DNA from 2 places in the Pseudoalteromonas sp. G5_S1_54_S4 genome. Region 2 is predicted to be linked to the other one. Evidence: predicted binding sites of a transcription regulator. Region 2 holds the regulator's gene; the other holds the start of a gene.
What was found. Region 2 encodes sigma-54, which starts transcription at its own class of promoters, with help from an activator protein. Its sites were predicted from a motif close to GTTGGCACGNNNNTNGNNT; they were not measured.
Positions count from the first base shown of each region.

Region 1: a site for sigma-54 is predicted at 1,154-1,172, ahead of ACTRWE_RS01930 (TorF family putative porin). Genes of this name have one in related genera too.

Region 1 is NZ_JBQKUL010000003.1:11,959-15,726, forward strand. Features, by position in the region: gene ACTRWE_RS01925 (hypothetical protein) at 1-959, shown strand, start outside; gene ACTRWE_RS01930 (TorF family putative porin) at 1,273-1,950, shown strand; gene ACTRWE_RS01935 (ABC transporter permease/M1 family aminopeptidase) at 2,073-3,768, opposite strand, start outside.
Region 2 is NZ_JBQKUL010000048.1:13,059-16,826, forward strand. Features, by position in the region: gene rapZ (RNase adapter RapZ) at 1-658, opposite strand, end outside; gene ptsN (PTS IIA-like nitrogen regulatory protein PtsN) at 678-1,130, opposite strand; gene hpf (ribosome hibernation promoting factor) at 1,135-1,422, opposite strand; gene ACTRWE_RS15745 (RNA polymerase factor sigma-54) at 1,449-2,948, opposite strand; gene lptB (LPS export ABC transporter ATP-binding protein) at 3,283-3,768, opposite strand, start outside.

The DNA.
Region 1 (3,768 bases), on a different contig from region 2:
CCCAACAATTACCACTATTAAAAAAGCTGCATGACCAACTTATTTCAGCCATTAGCTTTTTACAGTTAAAAACATTACGGGTAGCACCTTGGCCAGTAGTGAGTATGTTTGTAGAGCAACATAAAGAACTGGTGGCACTTGATGAGCAGCTACGTTTAACTACCTATATTGCAGGCCTGCGTGAAAAGCCGTTAAAAGATATGATCCCTGAAGACTTACTCGCTTTTAGCGGTAAGCATATGGCATCACTCGATCCGAGTACTTATAACTTTGATGTAGAATGGTTTGCCTCTACCAAAAGCGCCAAAGGTTTTCACCTGATGCTGGCTGATTTGCCAGGTGCATTCGACGATGCACTCAGCAATATCCCACTTGAGGGTGATGTAGCGCAAAGTAATTACCAACAATTTGTAATTGCTTACTTGAGTGCATTTAATGGCAGTGATGAAAAACCAACTCTGGCGCCTGCCACCCGTTTATTAGCAATGCGCCGCCCTGATGTATTTACACCGATTAGCAATAGTCGCCTAGATGCACTTTGCTCCGCACTTGGTATCACCAAATTAAATAACCGTGACTTTGAGCGTTACTGGCAAGATGTAGTACAAAGCATTCACGCTATGTCATGGTTTAAAATGGCCAATGCAGGTAATGAACTAGAAACTCAGTTAGTGGATATAAAAGCGCTAATACCTTGCTTTTTTTATTATGCAGATACGAATACTGCAGATAACTCTAACTACATTAAGCTACTTAATAAACCTACACGTAGTACTTCGAGCAGCAGTAAAGCGCCACGCCGAGGAAAAGAATCGGCTGAAATATTAGTAGACCGCGCACTTGCTGCTGATGATATCCCAGAGCATATTCGTGCTAAACGTGATTCTATTATTAACGAAGTACAAAAAGGCCGTGGTGTAAACGAAACAATTACACTTATGCGTACCATTTTTGGATAAGACGTATATCAAACGCAATTAGCTTTAACAGACCCTAATATAGGTAGCCTGGTAGCGCTCTAATGGTGCAGCCAGGCTTTTTTTTGCACCAGCAGTGTGTTCTTTCCTTACATACTTTTCACAAAGCGTCTTTGCGCATAATTTCAACACTTTGTTTTATAATATAAAATTTATTTTTTATTAAATAAATGGAAGCTGGCACATACAGTGCACTTCCCCCTGCAGTAACCTAATAATACGCCGCCATTCAAAAGGTTGTAGTCGTTTATAATAAAAACCTTGGCGTGCAAAATCATACAATGGGAAATGAAACATGCTAAAACTACAAAAAACAATACTCATCAGTGCATTGGCATTAACAGGAATGGCATCAACAACGGCCTTTGCCGAAGTAACAGCCAATGCAGCAGCTACTTCTAACTACTTATGGCGCGGACAAGAGCAAACTGGGGGCGATGCAGCTGTATCTGGTGGTATTGATTACGCTAATGAATCTGGCTTTTATGCGGGTACCTGGGCGTCAAATGCGTCTTGGGCCGATGAAATGACCTACGAACTAGATTTATACGCCGGTTTTGGCGGCGCTATTAATGAAAACGTAAGTTATGACGTAGGTTATATTTATTACGCTTACCCAGATGCGGCGTCAGGTGCAGATGCTGATTTTTCAGAAGTTTACGGTAGCATTAGTGTGCAAGGTTTTACATTTGGTGCAGCCGTACTTGCAACATCTGCTGCCAGTGGTGATGGTACTGATTTTGGTGATTCACTGTATTTAAACGCCGATTACAGCTTCGCTGTTGGTAGCAATGGCACTGAAATGGTGCTACACATAGGGCATTACTCAGGCGATTTCATCGGTGATGACAATATTATTGATTATGGTGTATCAGTGTCTAAAGATGGTTTTACCTTTGGCCTATCTGATAACGACATGGACGGCTCAGATGTTAAAGCTTATGTAGCCTACGCTGTCGACTTTAGCCTATAAAAAGAATGTGTTACTTGCTGCAACACTAAGGGGCCGTAAGGCCCTTTTCTCGTTTTATATTTTCACTATTAATGATAAAGGCCGCATAAATGCGGCCTTAAAAACGCGAAGGTAAAAAAGGATTAAAACTTAGCGAGATTATCGACGCTGTCTTTGTCTATTAACTTAATATATGGGTCAACACCCGCGAAAAGCGGCTTTTCTTTCACTTTTAATTCAATGGTGTTGATGCCTGTTACTAACCGATGCTTTTGTGAGTAAATCACAAAATCTTCTGCGAGTAGGTTTTCAGGGTCATCATTAAACAATGCGATATCAATCATTTCATCAAACGGTTGGTCTGTTTCTTCACCTTGACCATCGGCACGCTTTTTAGCGGCGTTAACCGTTAGAGTTACCGTGTATAAGCCATCACTATTAACCTCATCAGACACCTTTGCTTCTTTCATGGTCAGCTCATATAAAGTGATATACATAAACTGATCATCAATAAATGCTTGCTCTGCGGGAGTCGCGTCACGCTTTAAATAACTAAGTAAATCAAGCGTAGTTGGATAAGGATTGCTTTGATATTTAAAATCACTAAGAAACTCTTTTAAGATACGATTTAAACGTTCCTCACCAAACAAATCATGCATAGCCATCATCACCACAGAGCCTTTTTGGTAATAAATATGCGCTTGAGTCTCTACTTTATATAGTGGCATTTCTTGATAAGCCTCAACGGCACGACCCTGTAAATACTTATCAAGTTCATACTTTAAAAACTTACGTAACTTTTGCTCATCGTATTTTTTCTTGAGCACCATTATCGCGCTGTATTGCGATAAAGTTTCTGATAATACGGCAGTGCCTTGCACATCAGCACCAATAACCTGATGAGCCCACCATTGGTGCGCCACTTCATGGGCGGTAACATAATACGGTACATCAATTTTACTACTATCACGGTTATCAGTAATAAAACCTATTTGCTCTGAATAAGGTACAGTATTGGCAAAGCTTTGCGCAAATGACTCATAACCTGGAAACTCAATAATACGCATTTGCTTATGTTGATAAGGACCAAATTCAGCAGAGAAGTAATCTATTGAATCAGTAACCGACTCAATCATACGATCAACGTTCCACGCATGATCTTGATGATAATACACCTCAACACTTACCCCATTATGCATTACTTTTTTAGACTCTAAACGAGCTGATAAAATAGCATAAAAGTTTTGTATTGGTGAATCCATTTCATAGCGAAAAGTGCGACGTCCGTTAGTCACAGTTTCAGTTTTTAAATAACCTGGTGCAATAGCAAATTGCGACTCATCGGTAGTAATGGTTGCTTCAAAATTGATGAAATCATTCCCTTGACCAAACATGCTTTGCTTATAATACTTAGTATCTTCAAGTTTATTAGCACGCTGTAATTCAGGTAAGCCGCGTTTACGACGTTCATGTTTATCCATTAATTGATAACTGCTGTTATAACCCAATTGCGGAAATAAACGCCAATTATCAATAAATGTACCATTAGCAACAAGCTTAGTATCGGTGTTGCTATCAGCAAAACCTTGATGGCTGCGCTCTACTGAAATCTCACCTTTACGTTTTTCACCTGGCATTAATGGCTGGGTAAATTCAAACCACGCAGAGTTGTAATCTGGCAACTGCTCTGTAATTTCGCCACCAGCAATTTTGACATCCCAGTGAGGACTGTAATCAGGTTTGCTGACTAAAAAGCGCTTAATCACGTGGTCGCTAGTATTGGTAAATATTACATTAGCAGTCGCGAGCATTTTGCGCTGCTGTGGATATATCTCCACA
Region 2 (3,768 bases):
ATGTAAATTTTTGCACTATGCTGTGACTTGCTAGGTAGTCTTTTACTGGTTGATCCAGCCCAGTAAGTGGCTTAAGTTCAGGCTCCCAATGCGGGTTTGGTAAAAAGCGGGCATCGAATACGTAATCTGCTTCTTTAGGGATGCCATGTTTAAAACCAAATGACTCAAAGGTAATGATCAGTTGTTTATCTTTTTTACCGAGTATTTTTTCACGAATAGACTCAGCAAGCTGATGCACACTTAAATCTGTGGTATCAATCATATAATCAGCACGATTAATCAATACATCAAGCAGTTGTTTTTCTTTTTTTATGGCTAAATCAAGCGGCAAAGAATCAATAGATAAAGGGTGAAGACGACGCGTTTCTGAAAAGCGTTTTATTAATGTTTGATCGTCACTGTCTAAATAAAATACCGTTGGTTTAGTAAAACCAGGTAAATATTCGAGTATTTCATTAAACTGCTGTTGCTCTTTAGGTAAGTTACGCACATCAACACTCACGGCAATTTTATTATAACTGTCGGAAACGCTGCGCACTAATGATGGTAATAAATTAAGAGGAATATTGTCTACACAATAATAGCCTAAGTCTTCCACAACGCGTAACGCCACAGATTTACCTGACCCTGAGCGACCGCTTATAATTATTAATTCCATTTATCACCTTTCTTTATTACTACGGTTGACTGACGATAACCTGATACAGTTCGCTATCCGATTTGGCGGCGCGTAACTGTTTACAAAATTCTTTATCATTGAGCTTATCAGCAATCGTGGCTAGCGTCTTCAAATGCTGCTGATTATCGCCATCGGGAACAATTAACGCGACAAAAATGTCAACCGGTCGGTTATCAATCGCATCAAAATTAATAGCTGTTTCGCTCACTAAAATCAAAGCAAGGGGCTCTTGAGCACCACTCATGCGACCATGTGGAATAGCAATGCCTCGGCCAATGCCTGTACTTCCAAGCTTTTCTCTTGCAGTTAATGCATTAAGAATATCTTGTTGTGTTAAATAGGGCAGCTTATTGTGAGCCAATTCACTGATAAATTCTAAAATTCTTTTTTTACTATTAAAAAGGACCGCAGCTTTACTGCAGTCCTGACAGATAAGTGAGCTTAGTTTCATAGTGTTAGTGTCGAGCAAGTTTCTCTTTGTGTTTAATTACTTGACGATCTAGCTTGTCAATGAGCGAGTCTATAGCGGCATACATATCTTGATGCTCAGTAGAGGCAAAAATCTCAGCGCCACTAACATGAACGGTTGCTTCAGCTTTTTGGTTTAGTTTTTCTACATCGAGAATAACGTGCACATTCGTTATGTGATCAGTGTGCCTCTGTAACTTCGAAAATTTACTATTTACGTAGTCTCTAAGCGAGTCGGTAATATCTACATGGCGACCAGTTAAATTCAGTTGCATAAACATTTTCCTCTTTGTTGTACGCCTTAAATCAAACTTTTACGTTGATTAGACGGGGGAATAGCTAGAGATTCGCGATATTTTGCAATGGTTCTCCTCGCTACTTTAATTCCTTGCTCTGCCAATATATCTGCAATTTTACTATCACTCAATGGTTTAGCTGAGTTTTCTGCAGCGATTAATTTTTTAATTAATGCACGTATTGCTGTTGATGAACATTCGCCACCATTTTCAGTACTTACATGGCTTGAAAAGAAATATTTAAGCTCAAAAATGCCACGTGGTGTATGCATGTATTTTTGCGTAGTAACACGCGATATAGTCGACTCGTGCATTTCCACCATTTCAGCCACATCGTTAAGCACCATAGGCTTCATAGCCTCAGGACCGTGTTCAAAAAAGGCCTGTTGCTGTTGCACAATACAGTTGGTTACTTTAAGTAGCGTGTCATTTCTACTTTCTAAGCTTTTTATAAACCATTTAGCCTCTTGTAAGTGCGAGCGAATAAACTGGCTATCACCACTTGATTTAACCGTACGCGACATAGCTGCATATTGGCTATTTACTCTGATCTTAGGCATGCTATCTGGGTTTAATTCAACTACCCAACGACCTTTAACTTTTTTAACCGACACATCAGGAATAACGTATTCAGACTCTTCTCTAACAATAGTGTCTGCCGGTTTTGGGCTGAGCGTATGAATCAACGTCATGATTTCTTTAAGCTCATCTTCTTTAAGCTTTGTTTTTTTCATCAACGTGCGATAGTCACGTGCAGCAAGTAAATCAATATGATCGGTTAAGATCATTTTTGTTTCGTTTAAAAAAGGTGTGTCTTTATCAAATTGATTTAGCTGAATACACAAGCACTCTTGTAAACTACGCGCGGCTATTCCCACTGGATCAAATAGTTGAATACGCTTTAGTACCGCTTCTATTTCGTCAAGTTCAACTTCATCTTCGCCGTCGTTTTCTTGGTTAAAGCTTTCTAATATTTCTTCACAGCTAAGGGTTAGAATCCCTGAGTCGTCCACAGCTTCTACAATTGCAATAGCTATCGCTTCATCGGTAGGACTAAACGGCGTCAGTTGAAGCTGCCACATTAAATACTCATGCAGCGTTTCAGTCGAAGAGCCTTGATAAATAGATTCATCTTCTGGCATTGGGCCCGATGAAGAGGCAGGCGCAGCGCTCATATATTCATCCCAAGTAACATCCATAGCCATATCATCGCTAATGGTGTCTTTGGTCATTGCTTCGCCGCTATCTTGCTCATACTCGCTAGGTTTATCGTCAGCTGAGGCACTTAGCGTTAAGTCATCGTTATCGGCTTTTTGTTCGTTTTTACCTGCAGTGTCTTCGCTGTAATCGTGTTCTTCAACTTCAAGCAAGGGGTTGCTATCGAGCGCTTCTTGAATTTCTTGCTGGAGATCCAATGTACTGAGTTGCAATAAGCGAATTGCTTGTTGCAACTGTGGAGTCATTGTAAGTTGCTGGCCCATGCGCAGCTGTAATGATTGCCTCATGTATCTCTAACAATCCTTTTAAATTACGGTCTGTTGACCTTTACGGATTAAAATTTGTTCAAACTAGGGGCGGTTTAATTGCGGCGCGAGGTTTGTAACCTAGTGGGCTAAGTCAAAACCGAGCAACAAAGAGTAAATCGTCCCTAGGCAGAACCCGAAGGGCTGCGCCTGTTTGGCATTGATGCTGCGTTATCGCCTATTTATGGGGAATACCACACCACATAGGCTCTGCCTTGCCTAAATACCAAACAGACTGCTGCAAATTCAACCTTGAAAGGTCAACAGACCTAAGTATGATTAATCTTAGCAGATGCTTAGTGGAATAACACACATATTAGAGCTTGAACTGCTCGCCCAAATAAACATCGCGTACTGTTTTATCGTTTAATACGTATTCAGGAGTGCCTGATGCAATTAACTCCCCATGAGAAACTATGTAGGCTTTTTCACAAACATCAAGTGTTTCGCGCACGTTATGGTCTGTAATAAGTACGCCAATGCCACGGTTTTTAAGATGCTCTATAATCTTTTTAATATCTAATACTGAGATAGGATCAACCCCCGCAAAGGGTTCGTCTAAAAGGATAAATTTAGGGTTTGCTGCTAACGCGCGAGCAATTTCTACGCGGCGACGTTCACCACCTGATAAAGCCATACCTTGACTATCGCGGATATGCTGAATGCTAAATTCATCAAGTAAATTATTTAAGGTATCTTCGCGTTGTTGTTTATTTAATTCTTTACGTGTTTCTAAGATAGCCATTAAGTTTTGATAAACAGTCAGCTTTCTAAAAATAGACGACTCTTGCGGTAAATAACC